3 regions of the Hymenobacter weizhouensis genome follow, and region 1 is predicted to be linked to each of the others. Evidence: riboswitches for the same ligand, from Rfam matches in the RefSeq annotation. Region 1 holds a riboswitch; each other region holds the start of a gene.
What was found. Region 1 has a riboswitch for S-adenosylmethionine ahead of OIS53_RS06655 (phosphoadenylyl-sulfate reductase). Riboswitches for the same ligand answer to the same signal wherever they lie in the genome.
Positions count from the first base shown of each region.

Region 2: it holds a riboswitch for S-adenosylmethionine, as region 1 does, so the genes downstream of both, OIS53_RS17445 (O-acetylhomoserine aminocarboxypropyltransferase/cysteine synthase family protein) here and OIS53_RS06655 (phosphoadenylyl-sulfate reductase) in region 1, are expected to answer to the same signal.
Region 3: it holds a riboswitch for S-adenosylmethionine, as region 1 does, so the genes downstream of both, metH (methionine synthase) here and OIS53_RS06655 (phosphoadenylyl-sulfate reductase) in region 1, are expected to answer to the same signal.

Region 1 is NZ_CP110139.1:1,607,628-1,612,710, forward strand. It holds gene OIS53_RS06650 (lipopolysaccharide biosynthesis protein) at 1-1,302, shown strand, start outside; SAM riboswitch class I at 1,512-1,603, shown strand; gene OIS53_RS06655 (phosphoadenylyl-sulfate reductase) at 1,928-2,704, shown strand; gene cysD (sulfate adenylyltransferase subunit CysD) at 2,920-3,825, shown strand; gene OIS53_RS06665 (sulfate adenylyltransferase subunit 1) at 3,959-5,083, shown strand, end outside.
Region 2 is NZ_CP110139.1:4,205,657-4,210,739, reverse strand. It holds gene OIS53_RS17455 (lipocalin family protein) at 129-545, opposite strand; gene OIS53_RS17450 (LysM peptidoglycan-binding domain-containing protein) at 777-1,079, shown strand; SAM riboswitch class I at 1,368-1,481, shown strand; gene OIS53_RS17445 (O-acetylhomoserine aminocarboxypropyltransferase/cysteine synthase family protein) at 1,857-3,242, shown strand; gene OIS53_RS17440 (homoserine O-acetyltransferase family protein) at 3,656-4,693, shown strand; gene OIS53_RS17435 (homoserine dehydrogenase) at 4,683-5,083, shown strand, end outside.
Region 3 is NZ_CP110139.1:3,772,768-3,777,850, forward strand. It holds gene metH (methionine synthase) at 1-2,952, opposite strand, end outside; SAM riboswitch class I at 3,027-3,139, opposite strand; gene OIS53_RS15790 (PA14 domain-containing protein) at 3,450-5,083, shown strand, end outside.

The DNA of each region.
Region 1 (5,083 bases):
TTTGCCAGCGTCGGCATTCGGTTCTTTCCCTACTTCCGCAGCCGGGAGGCTGGGCATCATGGCTTCCTGCCCTTCCTGCTGGCCGTGCCCCTGCTGGGCTTCGTGGTGGTAGCCGCCCTGTACTTTCTGGGTGAGCCCCTGGTTCTCAGCTTGTATGAAACCGATGCGGCGCTGCTGGGTTCGTTCTACACCTGGGGGGCCGTGCTGGCCTTGTTCACGCTGCTGTATTCCTTGCAGGATGCCTACCTGAAAGCCCTGTTTCACACGGCGTTTTCCTCGTTTGTGCAGGACATCCTGCTGCGGGTGCTCATCGTGAGCGGGGCCCTGCTGCTGGCGGGCGGCTACCTGTCGTTTCGGGGGTACGTGCTGTGGTTTGTGGGGGCCAACGGGCTGCTGCTGCTGCTGCTTACGGGCTATGTGGCGGCCATCGGGGAGCTGCACCTGCGGCCCACGCGGCAAGTGCTGGCCGTGCGGCCCGTGCGGGAGCTGCTGAGCGTGGGCGCTTTTACCCTGCTCAGCTCCCTGTCAGGCACCATCATCATGTACATCGACATGCTTATGGTGGGGGCGCAGGTAAATCTGGCGGCGGCCGGCATTTATCAGGTGGCATTTTATATCAGCACGGCGCTGGCTATTCCGGCCCGCTCCCTCAACAAGATTGCCTTTCCGCTGCTGGCCGACTACTGGAAGCAGCAGGACCTGCCCCGCATGGCCGACTTCTACCGCCGCACTACCCGCCTGAACACGCTGGTGGGCTGCCTGCTGGCCCTGGGCATCGGCCTCAATCTGGACTTTATCTACTCGCTCATGCGGGCCGACTACGCCCAGGGCACCACTGTGGTCCTGCTCCTGCTCGGCAGCCGCCTCTTCGACAGCATCACCGGCGTCAACGGCCTCATCGTCGTCACCTCGCCCCGCTACCGCTTCGACCTGATTTTCAATACCTGCCTGGCCGTGCTGACCGTGGTGCTCAACGCCGTGCTGATTCCGCGCCTGGGCCTGATGGGTGCGGCTGTGGCGGCCGTGGCAGCCCAGGTCAGCATCAACCTGGCCCGCACCTGGTTTGTGTGGCACAGCTACCGCATGCAGCCCTTCACTTGGCGCATTCCGCTCATCCTGCTGATTGCCGCCACCGCGGGCTTCCTGGCGTGGTTGGTACCGGCCCAGGCCTCGCCCCTGCTCACCATGCTGCTGCGCTCCACGGTGCTGACGGCCGTGTACGCCGGGCTGGTGCTAGCCACCAACGCCGCCCCCGAAGCCACAGCCCTGTTGCGGCAGCTATGGGCGCGCGTGTGCCGCTAAAGACGCAGCGGGCAGAGCAAAAATCCGCCACAAACAAAGTATGCGCGTTTTGGCTTTTAGGCGCCTAGTATCTAGCATTTCACTGATTTACAGCGGTGTATCATCTTTAACACAACTTACTGCCAGTAACTATTCATTTAAAAATTTGGAAGTATAAAATTCTGGCTGCTACCTTTAGGGCACCAATTCTTTACCCCACTGAAGGATTGTTTTTATACAGAGGCGTGGAGAGACAGGCTCGACGAAACGCCGGCAACCAGCGGAAGCTCTGCAACGGTGCCAAGTCCTGACCATATAAAAACAACAACGCCGTGAAACCCTTTCACACCACCGCTGCTCCCGCATTCGTCACCTCCCCCGCCGTACAGCATGGGTGTTGTGGTATGCTGTGCATGGCGTGTTGTTGTTAGGGCCCCCGCTTTCCTTCTTTTTTGCTGGTAGTGTGCTGATACTAAGCCTGCTGGTGCGCGTAGCTGCGTAGCCCGGCCGTTCACACTCCCGCGCCTTTCGCCCCTGCTGTTTCTGTTGTAGCCGCGCTGTGCGCGGCCCCAGCCGATTTCAGCTTTCGGGGGCCATGTCTGGCCGGAACTCGCCCCTGGTGGCGCCTTCCACTCCCCCTTTGTTTATGTCCGCAGTAGCAGAAGCTACGCCGGCCGTCCATGCCTTGCTGGACGAGCTGCGTCCCCGCCTCACGCAGGCGTCGGCTCTGGACCGCCTGCGCCTCGTGGCCGAGCGGTATCCGGGGCAGGCGGTGTTTTCCACTTCCTTCGGGCTGGAAGACCAGATACTCAGCCACCTGATTTTCGCCCACGACCTGCCCATCGAGGTATTCACCCTCGACACGGGCCGTAATTTTCAGGAAACCTACGCCACCTGGAATAAGACGCTGCTCAAGTACGGCAAGTCCATTCAGGTGTACTTCCCGCAGCAAGAGGCCGTGGAAAGCCTGCTGCTCAGCAAAGGCCCCAATTCCTTTTACAACAGCGTGGAAAACCGCAAGGAGTGCTGCCACATCCGCAAGGTGGAACCACTGAACCGAGCCCTGGCGGGCCGCCCGGCCTGGGTAACCGGCATTCGGGCCGAACAGTCGCAGAACCGGCAGACCATGGAGCCGGTGGAGTGGGACGCGGCGCATAACCTCATTAAGATTCATCCGCTGTTCGACTGGACCTGGGAGCAGGCCCTGGCTTTCGTGCAGGAGCATGGCGTGCCCGTCAATCCGCTGCACCAGCAGGGTTTTGTGAGCATAGGGTGTGCGCCCTGCACCCGTGCCATCCGGCCGGGCGAGGACTTCCGGGCCGGGCGCTGGTGGTGGGAAGACCTGTCGGCCAAGGAATGCGGCCTGCACGCCACGCACAACGGCCCCGACCCGGTGGTGGAGCCGGTGCCTGCTTCCGGTTGAAAGCCGCAGCATGCAGAACGTCATGCTGAGCGCAGCCGGAGGCGAAGTCGAAGCATCTCTCCCGCTTCGTTGAACAAGCGTCAGGAGTTAGCCAGAGGTAGAGATGCTTCGACAAGCTCAGCATGACGGTTACCACTAAACAGTATTTCTCCGGCCTGGCCGGGCTTTTTTCAGCCAGAAACTCCTGGCGCCGAACAAGCTAAAGCGTGTTCTACATGACTCAATTTGATTATCTCGACCGGCTTGAAGCCGAAGCCATTCACATTCTGCGCGAAGTAGCCGGGCAGTTTGAGCGGCCTGCCCTGCTGTTTTCGGGCGGCAAAGACTCTATTGTGCTCACCCGCCTGGCCGAAAAGGCCTTCCGGCCCGGCCGCTTTCCGTTTCCGCTGGTGCACGTGGATACCGGCCACAACTTCCCCGAGGTGCTGGCTTACCGCGACGAGCTGGCCGCCCGCCTGGGCGAGTGGCTGATTGTGCGCCGCGTCGAGGACACCATCCGGCGCCAGCGCCTGCGCGAGCCGGGCGGCAAGTACCCCAGTCGCAACCCCTTGCAGACCTACACCCTGCTCGAAACCATCGAGGAGTTTGAGTTTGACGCCTGCATCGGCGGGGCCCGCCGCGACGAGGAAAAGGCCCGCGCCAAGGAGCGCATCTTCTCCGTGCGCGACGAGTTTGGGCAGTGGGACCCCAAGCGCCAGCGCCCCGAGCTGTGGAACATCTACAACGGCCGCATTCAGAAGGGCGAAAACGTGCGCGTATTCCCCATCTCGAACTGGACCGAGCTGGACGTGTGGCGCTACATCCAGCGCGAAAACATTGCCTTGCCTGACATCTACTTCGGCCACGAGCGGCGCTGCGTGGTGCTGCCCTCGGGCCAGCTGCTGGGCCTCACCGAGCACCTGCGCCTCGACGAGGACGACGAAATTGTGACCCGGCAGGTGCGCTTCCGCACCGTGGGCGACTCTACCTGCACGGCCGCCGTGGAAAGCTCGGCCGCCACCGTCGAAGACATCATCCAGGACCTGCTGCTGGCCAAGGTAAGTGAGCGGGGCGCCACCCGCCTCGACGACACCATCTCCGAAGCCGGCATGGAAGACCGGAAGCGCAACGGGTATTTCTGATTTAGAAGTGAGATATGAGAGGTGAGAAGTGAGAGTTTTTGGCTTGCCCTTTCCTCATCAGTATTCCTAACTACACCCTCATATTCTTCACCGTCCATCTCACTTTTCACCTCTACCTTCTCACCTCTCCGAAATGGACTTACTTCGATTTATCACTTGCGGCAGCGTGGACGACGGCAAAAGCACGCTGATTGGGCGGCTGCTGTACGATTCTGAGTCGGTGTCGCTGGACGTGCTGGCGGCCCTGGAGAAGCGGCAGGCGTCGGGCGGCACCGTGGATCTGGCCTTGCTGACCGATGGGCTGCGGGCCGAGCGGGAGCAGGGCATTACTATCGACGTGGCTTACAAGTACTTCACCACGCCGCGCCGCAAGTTCATCATCACCGACGCGCCCGGCCACGTGCAGTACACCCGCAACATGGTGACGGGCGCCAGCAACGCCGACCTGGCCATTGTGCTGGTGGATGCCCGCCAGGGCGTAGTTGAGCAAACTCGCCGCCATACCCTGATTGCCGCTCTGCTGGGCATTCGGCACTTCGTGCTGGCCGTGAACAAGATGGACCTGGTAGGCTACGACGAGGCCGTTTTCGCCCGCATTGCCACCGACTACGCCGCCCTCACCACCCACTTCCACCTGCCCGCCGCCACGGCCATTCCGCTCAGCGCCTTGCTCGGCGACAACGTGGTGAAGAAGTCGGCCCAGCTGCCCTGGTACACCGGCCCCAGCCTGCTGGAGCACCTGGAACGCGTGCCCGGCGCCTCCGAAACGGCCGCCGCTTCCCGCTTTCAGGTGCAGTACGTCATCCGGCCCCAGACTGCCGAGCTGCCCGACTACCGCGGCTACGCCGGCCAGGTGCTGAGCGGGCAGTACCGCCGCGGCCAGCGCGTGCGGGTGCTGCCCTCGGGCCTGGAGTCGGAGATTGAAGCCTTGGAAGTAAACCAGCAGGAAGTAGAAACGGCCGTGGCCCCGCAGGCCGTGGTCATCCGGCTGCGCGACGATGTGGACGTGAGCCGCGGCGACTCGCTGGTGCCCGTCAGCAGCGAGGAGGAGCCGACCCTCACGCGGGAGCTGGAAGCTACGCTGTGCTGGATGAGTGAGCAGCCCCTGTGGCCCGGCCGGAAGCTGCTGCTCCAGCACCACGCCGCCCTGGTGAAGGCCGCCGTGCCGGCCATTCTCTACAAGGTGAACGTGCAGACCTTCAACCGCGCCGCCGCCGACTCGGCCCAGCTCAACGACATTGTGCGGGTGCGCCTGAAA
Region 2 (5,083 bases), 2.2 Mb from region 1:
TGGTACGATGATTCCGGCCGAAGGTCAGCGTAGTAGCTCCGGTCCTTTATGGCCTCCCACAAAAAAGGCCCCGCTGCGGCTGGCAGCAGGGCTTTTTCGTGTTTTTTGGACTGGGTTTTCCGTCTGTGTTATTCGGTTTCGAGGCGTAGCTCCGAGCCGTCGGTGCCTTTCAGGGTCAGCTTGTCGTCGGTCAGCGTTACCACATCAAAAACGTTGGCGTTGGTAGCGCCGTTGGGAGTCATCGTAATTTTCTTGCCGGCCTGGTCGAAGGTGTACTTGCCGCTTACGGCGCCGGCGTTGGAGCTCATGTTGTACTGGCCGTTGGCGAAGAACGTCACCCGTTCGTCTTCTTCCGAGTCGGTCTGCTTCACTTTGTCGCCGGTAGCGTCCAGCTCCTTGTCGGTTTTCCAGGTTTTGCTGTCTTTGCCGTAGAGCATGTTGACGCCTTCCACCTTGCCTTCTTTGCTGCTGCACGAGGCGGCAAACAGGGAGAGCAGTACCAGTAGGCTGGCCAGGTAGCGAAACGGAGCAGAAATCGTTTTCATGAGATGCGAGAGTTGGGGGTTAGGAGAGTGAAGAGGATGCCGGTCATTCAGCCCTGGGCTGCGGCCGGCTTGCGCCTCTTACGCGGCCTTTTGGCAAGATGTTAAGCTCCTCACTCAGAATTTTGGCTCCTATAACCTATTGCCGTGGCTGGCGTAAGAGGCCCTGACGCCGTGACCATCAGCCAGATGCCCTACGGCCTTCCCCTCCCACTCCTAACTCATTGCACCATCATGGGACTGTTTGACTTCCTCTCGGATAAAGGCGAAAAACAACCGGTTCAGCCCGCCAACCAACCCAAGCCGGCCGGCGGCGCCACCGATTTCTTCGGCAATGCCAACGCCGCCCAGCCGGCTGCCGCGGCCCAAGGCGAAAAGTACACCGTGGTAAGCGGCGACTCGCTGTCGAAAATTGCCAAAAACCACTACGGCGACGCCAGCAAGTGGCACCAGATCTACGATGCCAATAAAAGCATCATCGGCTCCAACCCCGACCACATTGAAGTAGGCCAGGTCCTGACGCTACCCAAGCTGTAAGCTTGCTGGTTTATCTATTCTGAAAAAGCCGCTCATACTGGGCGGCTTTTTTTGTTGGGCCGGGGTGATGCCACGACTTTCTTAATCGTGATGTCACTATCATTGAACGACTTATTTAAGCGTGCAGGAGTCAGCAACGATAGTGGTACCACAAACCCCTCGGGAATCTGGGGCGCCATACCGGTCCAACAAAAAATTTTGCTGACTGCTTGCACTTATCCTTTTCGGGTATACATTTGCATCACCACACCGGTACTCCCCCGCTCGCGGCGGGGCAGTTTGTTTGAGGATTTATACAGAAGCGGCGAGAGAACAGGCTCCGTGACCCGCTGGCAACCTTCGACCGCGCGAAAGGTGCCAATTCCTGCCCGCTCCGGCTCCGGCCGGCGGGACATATAAGCCGAGTACCATGGAAAACTCCTTCGCCTTCGATTACCTGTTCCCGTTTGCTCCGGCTGCTCTGCGCGCCGCTCAGCCAACGGGTTTTTGCGTTGTGCCCCCTGCGGCCCGCACTACCTCCCGAATGCGAATGCGCTGCTGTTGCGGCGCTTGTTGTTGCTGTTGCTAGCCTAAGGCTCTTCGGCGCTCCTCCCCTCTTCCAGCTCTACCCGGCGGTGCCTCCGTGGCCTCCGCTAGGCTCTCCCGCACCCTGCTAGCCCTTATCGCCAGGTTTTCTGGCAGGCTCCGGTGCGGCTCCCGCCACGCTCAGCGTGGCCTTTCAGCTCGTCGCTCACTCCCTCCTTTTTTCCCGTCAACCTTCTCAACATCAGCACCCGTATGTCCACGCAAAGCCTCCACTTCGAAACCCTGCAACTCCACGCCGGCCAGCAGCCCGACCCCGTAACTGGTTCGCGCGCCGTGCCCATTCACCAGACCACCAGCTACGTGTTCAAGAACGCCGAGCATGGGGCCAACCTGTTTGCCCTTAAGGAGTTCGGCAACATCTACACCCGCCTGATGAACCCCACCACCGACGTGTTTGAGCAGCGGGTGGCAGCTCTGGAAGGCGGCGTGGCAGCCTTGGCCGTGTCGTCGGGGCAGGCAGCGCAGTTCATTGCCCTGAACAACATCCTGCAAGCCGGCGACAATTTCGTGAGCACGGCCCACCTGTACGGCGGCACCTACAACCAGTTCAAAGTGGCCTTCAAGCGCCTGGGCATTGAGGTGCGCTTCGCCGACGGGGACCGGCCCGAGAGCTTCGAGCAGCACATCGACCATAATACCAAGGCTATCTACCTGGAAACCATTGGCAACCCTAGCTTCAGCATTCCGGACTTTGAGCGGATTGCCGCCATTGCCGAAAAGCACGACCTGCCGCTGATTGTGGACAACACCTTCGGGGCGGGCGGCTACCTGTTTCGGCCCCTGGAGCACGGCGCCCACATCGTGGTAGAATCGGCTACGAAGTGGATTGGCGGGCACGGCACGAGCATTGGCGGGGTGATTGTGGACGGCGGTACCTACGACTTCGGCAACGGCAAGTATCCGCAGTTTACGGAGCCTTCGGAGGGTTACCACGGGCTGGTGTTCAACGACGTATTCGGCAAGAACGGCCCCTTCGGCAACATTGCCTTCATCATCCGGGCCCGGGTGGAAGGCCTGCGCGACTTCGGCCCCTCGCAGAGCCCGTTCAACTCCTTCCTGCTCCTGCAAGGCCTCGAAACCCTGAGCCTGCGCGTGGAGCGCACCGTGGAAAACGCCCTGCGCATTGCCACCTGGCTGGAGCAGCACCCGCAGGTGGAAGCCGTGAACTACCCTGGCCTGCCGAGCAGCCCCTACTACGCCCTGGCGCAGAAATACCTGAAGCGCGGCTACGGCGGGGTGCTCACCTTCGCCATCCGCGGCACCAAAGACACGGCCACGCAGTTCATCGACAACCTCAAGCTGGTGAGCCACTTGGCCAACGTGGGCGACGCCAAAACGCTTATCATCCAGCCTTCGGCTACCACCCACCAGCAGCTGAGCGAGGAGGAGCAGCGCGCGGCCGGCGTCACACCGACCCTGCTGCGCCTGTCGGTGGGCATCGAGCACTTCGACGACATCCGGGCTGACCTGCAACAAGCCTTCGACGCGGTGCGCGACGCCGCCACCCCGGACGCCGACAGCGGCAGCACCCTGCTGCCCCAACCCGAAATCGAACACGCCGCCACGCTGGAAGTCTAATACCAGGGGGTTGAGAGGCCGGGCGGTTTGGAGAGAGGCTGCCCGGCCGCAGCTTCCAGCACCGCGGCGCGCGGGTGGTGCCCAGGCTTTTGTGAGAGAGGAAGCCTGGTAACCCCACCACCCGCCCACAGCCGGGGCGGAGCCACCTGGCTCCGCCCGCAGGCTTTTGGTTAGACCTGAGACAGTGAGAGGTGAGAAGTGAGACGATGTTCTGGCTGCCCGGCCCTTATCAGTTCTATCCGACTCCATTCTGTTTTTTCATCCTGCTACTTCTTCCAGTTTCCTCATACCCAACCATCTAGAGCTTATCCTAAAGCTAAAAGCTAGAGTTAGAGTCCCCTCTCCTTTTTCGGACAGGGGGTTGGGGGTGAGGCGACTAGAGCTAGAGCCGCCAAGGGGCTCATCATCACACCATGTCCTTAGAAGAACCGCACCTGTTCCTCCTGCCCCGGCCGCTGCGCCTGGAAGGCGGGGCCGTGCTGCCGCACGTGGCCGTGGCCTACCACACCTTCGGCCAGCTCAACCCGGCCCGCGACAATGTGGTGTGGGTGTGCCACGCCCTCACGGCCAACGCCGACGTGCTCAGCTGGTGGCCGGGCCTGTTTGGGGCGGGCTGCCACTTCGACCCTGAGGAGTGCTTTATCGTGTGTGCCAATGTGCTGGGCTCCTGCTACGGCACTACCGGCCCGCTCACACCCGACCCGACTACCGAGCAGCCGCTGTTTCAGCAGTTTCCGCTGGTGACGGTGCGCGACATGGTGGCCGTGCATGAGGCCCTGCGGGAACACCTGGCCCTGCCGCGCATCCACACCCTGATTGGGGGCTCCCTGGGTGGGCAGCAGGCGCTGGAGTGGGCCGTGCAGCGGCCCCAGCTTATCGAAAACCTGGTGCTGCTGGCCACCAACGCCCGGCACTCGGCCTGGGGCATTGCCTTCAACGAGGCCCAGCGCCTGGCCATCTTCGCCGACCCCACCTACCACGCCGCCACGCCCGAAGGCGGCGTGGCGGGCCTACAAGCGGCCCGCGCCGTGGCCCTGCTCAGCTACCGCAGCTACGATGCCTATCAGCGCACCCAAACCCACCCCGACCAGGAAGCCCTCGACGACTTCCGGGCCAGCTCCTACCAGCGCTACCAGGGCCAGAAGCTTGTCAACCGCTTCAATGCCTACGCCTACGTAACCCTGTCCAAAGCCATGGACTCCCACCACATCGGGCGGGGGCGCGGCGGGGTGAGGGCGGCGCTGGGCCGCATCCGGGCCCGCACGCTGGTACTGGGCATCAGCTCCGACGTGCTGTTTCCGCCCGCCGAGCAGCAACTGCTGGCCCGCTACATTCCGGGGGCCATGTACGCCGAAATGGATTCCCAGTTCGGCCACGACGGCTTTCTGATTGAAACCGCTCAGATAACCCATTTCCTCGAACGATTCACCGTCCAGACCTATGTCCACTGAGGCTAAGAAAGTCGTCGTGCCCAATTCGTCGGAGCCCGGCACCCTATTTATTTCCATCGACAAGCAAGCCGAGTACGCCCGGACGGTTGGCCGGGCACGCCCCTGGCGGGTGGGGCTGGTGGGCTTCGGCTGCGTGGGCCAGGGCCTGTACGACATCTTGCAGCAGCGCCCCGACGCGGGTTTTGACATTACGCGCATCGTGGTGAAAAGCCGCGACAAAGCCCGCTCCCTGCCCGCCGAGCGGTTCGAGTACGACGCTCAGGCGTTGCTCAATGATGCTTCTTTGGACGTGCTGGTGGAGGTGATTGACGATGCCGACGCCGCTTTCCGGCTGGTGGCCGAGGCCCTGCGCCGGGGCCGGCGCGTCGTGACGGCCAACAAGGCCATGCT
Region 3 (5,083 bases), 2.2 Mb from region 1:
CTCGGCCAGCTCAGCCAGCGGGTAGTCTTCTAGTACTTTGGTGCCGAGGAAGGAGGGCTTCGTGATGGGTGCAGCATCCCAATCGGCCTGGAAGCCGTTGGCGCGGGCGGCTTCGATGGGCAGGTAGTTTTTCTCGCGCTGGCGGCCGGCATAGTCGTCGCGCAGCTGGCGGTACTCCTCGTGCACGGTGCGGGCGTACTCCTCCTTGCCCGAGCCGAGCAGGCCGGCGGCTACGCCTACCGAGCGGGAGGCGTCGTTCACGTGCACCACGGGCCCGGAGTAGTTGGGCGCAATCTTCACGGCGGCGTGCAGGCGCGAGGTAGTGGCCCCGCCGATGAGCAGGGGCGTGTGCAGCCCGCGGCGCTCCATTTCCTGGGCCACGTACACCATTTCGTCGAGGCTGGGGGTGATGAGGCCGCTCAGCCCGATAACGTCGGCGCCCTGCTTCTGCGCTTCGTCCAGAATCCGGTCCAGCGGCACCATCACGCCCAGGTCCACGATGTCGAAGTTGTTGCAGGCCAGCACCACGCCCACGATGTTCTTGCCGATGTCGTGCACATCGCCCTTCACCGTGGCCAGCAGGATTTTGCCGGCCGTCTGCCGCTCGGAGCCTTCCTTTTCAGCTTGCAGATAAGGCTCCAGGTAGGCCACCGCCTTCTTCATCACCCGCGCCGACTTCACCACCTGGGGCAAAAACATCTTGCCCGCCCCAAACAGGTCACCCACCACGTTCATGCCCGCCATCAATGGCCCCTCAATCACGTCGAGCGGGCGGCCCACCTGGCGGCGTACCTCCTCGGTGTCTTCCTCGATAAACTCCGTAATGCCCTTCACCAAAGCGTGTTGCAAACGCTCGGCCACCGGTAGACTGCGCCAGGCGTCGGCTACTACCTCCACCTTGTCCTTCTGCTTCACGGTTTCGGCGAAGTCCACGAGCCGCTCGGTGGCGTCGGGGCGGCGGTTGAGGAGCACGTCTTCCACCAGCTCCAGCAGGTCCTGGGGCACCTCATCGTACACGGCCAGCTGGCCGGGGTTCACGATGCCCATGTCGAGGCCGGCCCGGATGGCGTGGTAGAGGAAGGCCGAGTGCATGGCCTCGCGCACCACGTCGTTGCCGCGGAACGAGAAGCTGATGTTGCTGATGCCCCCGCTGGTGAGGGCGCCGGGCAGGTTCTGCTTGATCCAGCGCACGGCTTCGATAAAGTCCAGGGCATAGCCGCGGTGCTCCTCGATGCCGGTGCCCACGGTGAGGATGTTGGGGTCGAAGATGATGTCCTCGGCCGGGAAGCCGACTTCATTCACCAGGATGTCATACGACCGTTTGCACACCTCGATTTTCCGCTCAAACGTATCCGCCTGGCCGGTTTCGTCGAAGGCCATGACCACCACGGCGGCCCCGTACTGGCGCACTTTGTGGGCGTGTTCTTTGAAGGCTTCTTCGCCTTCTTTCAGGGAAATCGAGTTGACGATGCTCTTGCCCTGCACGCACTTGAGGCCGGCTTCCAGCACGCTCCACTTCGAGGAGTCGAGCATGATGGGCACGCGGGCAATGTCGGGCTCCGAGGCAATCAGGTGCAGAAACGTCGTCATGGCCTGCTCCGAGTCGAGCATGCCTTCGTCCATGTTCACGTCGAGCACCTGGGCGCCGCCCTCCACCTGGTCGCGGGCCACTTGCAGGGCCGCCTCGTAGTTGCCGGTCCGGACGAGCCGCGCAAACGCCCGGCTGCCCGTCACGTTGCACCGCTCGCCCACGTTAACAAACAAGCTGTTGGGGGTAATGTTGAACGGCTCAAGGCCGGCGAGACGGGTAGCCTCACCCCCTAGCCCCCTCTCCTTCAGAGAGGGGGGACTAGTTTCTAGTTTGCTAGAGCTAGATTCTAGAACTAGTCCCTCCTCTCTGAAGGAGAGGGGGCTAGGGGGTGAGGCTACCCGTGAGGCCAATGTCCTGGGTCTGTACCGCTCCGCCAGTCGGCTCAGTTCCGCAATGTGCTGGGGCGTGGTGCCGCAGCAGCCGCCCACCACCGTCACGAGGCCGTCTTTGAGGTAGCCTTCCACTACGGCGGCGAATTCCTGGGCCGACTCGTCGTAGCCGCCGAAGGCGTTAGGCAGGCCGGCGTTGGGGTAGGCCGAAATGTGCACGTCGGCCAGGCGGCTTAGCTCTTTGATGTAGACCTTGAGCTGGTCGGCGCCGAGGGCGCAGTTGAGGCCCACGCTGAGCAGGGGCAGGTGGCGAATGGAATTCCAGAAGGCCTCTACCGTCTGGCCGGAGAGCGTGCGGCCGGAGGCGTCGGTGATGGTGCCCGAAATCATGACCGGCACCGGCCGGCCGCCTTCGTCGAAGAACTGCTGCACGGCGTACAGCGCGGCCTTGGCGTTCAGCGTGTCGAAGATGGTTTCGATGAGCAGGGCGTCGGAGCCGCCGTCTACGAGGCCGCGCACCTGCTCGTGGTAGGCGGTGGCCAGCTCATCGAAGGTTACGGCCCGGAAGCCGGGGCGGTTGACGTCGGGCGAAAGGGAGGCCGTGCGGTTGGTGGGCCCAATGGCCCCGGCTACGAAGCGGGGCTTGTCGGGGGTGCGGGCCGTAAACTCGTCGGCCACCTCGCGCGCCAGGCGCGCCGACTCGTAATTCAGCTCATAGACAATGTCTTCCAGCCCATAATCAGCCTGGGCAATGGTGGTGCCGCTGAAAGTGTTGGTTTCCACCATGTCGGCGCCGGCTTCAAAGTAGTCGGCGTGAATCTGGCGGATGATGTCGGGGCGGGTGAGGCTGAGCAGGTCGTTGTTGCCGCGCAGGGGCTTGGGATGCTCCGCGAAGCGCGTACCCCGAAAATCGGCCTCCTCCAGCGTGTAGCGCTGAATCATGGTGCCCATGGCGCCGTCCAGAATCAGCAGGCGCTGGCGCAGAATGTCGTGCAGGGGCGAGGCGGTGGCGGAAGCGGCGAGGGTTGGCATATCGGCTCTTCTAAGAAAAACGGCAGCGAAAAAGTGCCTATCCAGAAAGAGCCGCGCGGGAAGCGCCGGTTCCGTACTTATCTTCTTTCGGCTTCAGAAGGAAGCTGAAATGGGAGTTAGCACCTTGTTGTGTTGCAGGTTGCTAAGACGTCATCGGGCCCAATCCCTCGGTCTTTCTGGATAAGTAACAGGGCGAAGATACGGCACAGCAACCCGGAATCCAATTTCACCTGAAGTTGCTAGGTTTGCCGCAGCATGTATCGAGGCGGTGTATACAGTTGATAAATCGTCCTGCTGCTGCCGACGCTAGAGGCTAACCGTCATGCTCCATCTGGCGTCCGCGCAGCCGGAGGCGGAGTCGAAGCATCTCTACCGCTGGCTAACTCAATCGTTCAACGAAGCAGTAGAGATGCTTCGCGGGGCGGACGCCAGATGAAGCATGACGGCCTGATGCGCTCTGGACGACTGTGTAAACCGCTTTATCTTATTTCTGCTATATGAACCGTTCGTATCTGCGCTGCTGCTGGCTAGGGCTGTTGCTGCTGGCCTTCGCTCTCCGTGCTCAAGCCCAAGCCCAAATCCCGCTGAAACCCGCTACCGGCCTGCGCGGCACCTATTACGCTGGCGAAAACTTTGAGCGGCGCGTGCTGACCCGCACCGACCCGGCCATCGACTTCAACTGGGACTTCGACGCGCCCGGCCCCGGCCTGCCGCCCGAGTCGTTTTCAGTGCGCTGGACTGGCTGGCTGCTCGCCCCGGAAACCGGCACCTACACCTTCCACCTCACTGTGGACGACGGCATGCGGGTCTGGATTGGGGGCCGGCAGGTGCTGAATGAGTGGCGCTACCAGCCTACCATGAGTGCCTCGGCGCCTATGCGCCTCACCGCCGGCCGCTACTACTCGGTGCGGGTAGAGTATTTTCAGGGCAGCCGCCACACTCGCGCCTTTTTGGGCTGGACCCGGCCTTCCGCCCCCAAAGCTGCTCCGGAGGCCATTGCAGCCCGCCACTTCACCGTAGCCCTGCCTACCACCGCCACACCTCTGGGGCCGCCTAAGTCGACGCCTCCCGCGTCGGGCGGCACTGTTGGCATTGTGGCGGGGCCGCCTGCGAGCCGGGCGGAAGCTACCACCCGCACTCCCGTGAAGCCCAGCGCGGGCGTGGCGGTGGCGGGCAAGCTGCCGGCCGGCATCGGGCTACGGGCCACCTACTACGCGGGTTCGGTGCGGGGCCCGGCCGTGCACAGCCGCGTAGAGCCGGTGCTGAGTGCCACGTGGCAGGGGGCGCCGCCCGCCCCCGGCGTGCCGGGCCAGGGCTTCTCGGTGCGCTACACCGGCTACGTGCGGGCCCCCGAAACGGGCGTGTACGTGCTGCACACCGAGTGGGACGACGCCCACGACGTCCGCCTTGCCGGCGAGGACATCCTGAGCATGGAGAAGTATGAACCGGAGTTCTTCGGCCCCAACAACGGCGTAATTCCCGTGGATGTGGCGCAGTACTACGAGGCCGGCAAGTTGTACGCGGTTGATGTGGCCTATAAAAACGTGCGGGGCCGCGTGTCGCGGGCAGTGCTGTCGTGGGCGCGGCCGGCGGAGCTGGGCCGGCCTACCACGCTGGAACAGGCGTTTGCGGCGGCCAAGGGGCGGCGCCTCACCGTGGTGCCCCAGCAGCTGCTGTACCCCGAGCTGCCGCGGCCCCTGCCCGAGCCACCCGTAGCAGCTGCTCAGCCGGTGCGGCCGAGCCGACTGGCCTTGCCTCCCAAGCCAGCCGTGGCCGCCAGAACTCCCCGGCCGGCTCCGCCCGCGAGGCTCCAGCCGGCCGCTCGGCCGCGTCCGGTGGTCACGGGGCCGCGCCCCGCACCCGTGGTGCCCGATACCATGCTGCCTGACCTGAGTGCTCTGAGCCGCGGGGCCGCCGTGACGCTGCCTAACCTCTACTTCACCCAGAGCACCGCCTCCCTGCTGCCGGCGTCACGGCCCGTGCTCGACGCCCTGGCCCGCACCCTGACCGCGCAACCCCAGTTGCGCCTGGAAATAGCTGGCCACACCGACAACGTGGGGGAGCCGCGCCTGAACCTGCGCCTCTCCGAGCAGCGGGCCCGCGTGGTGCGCCGCTACCTCATCGGGCAGGG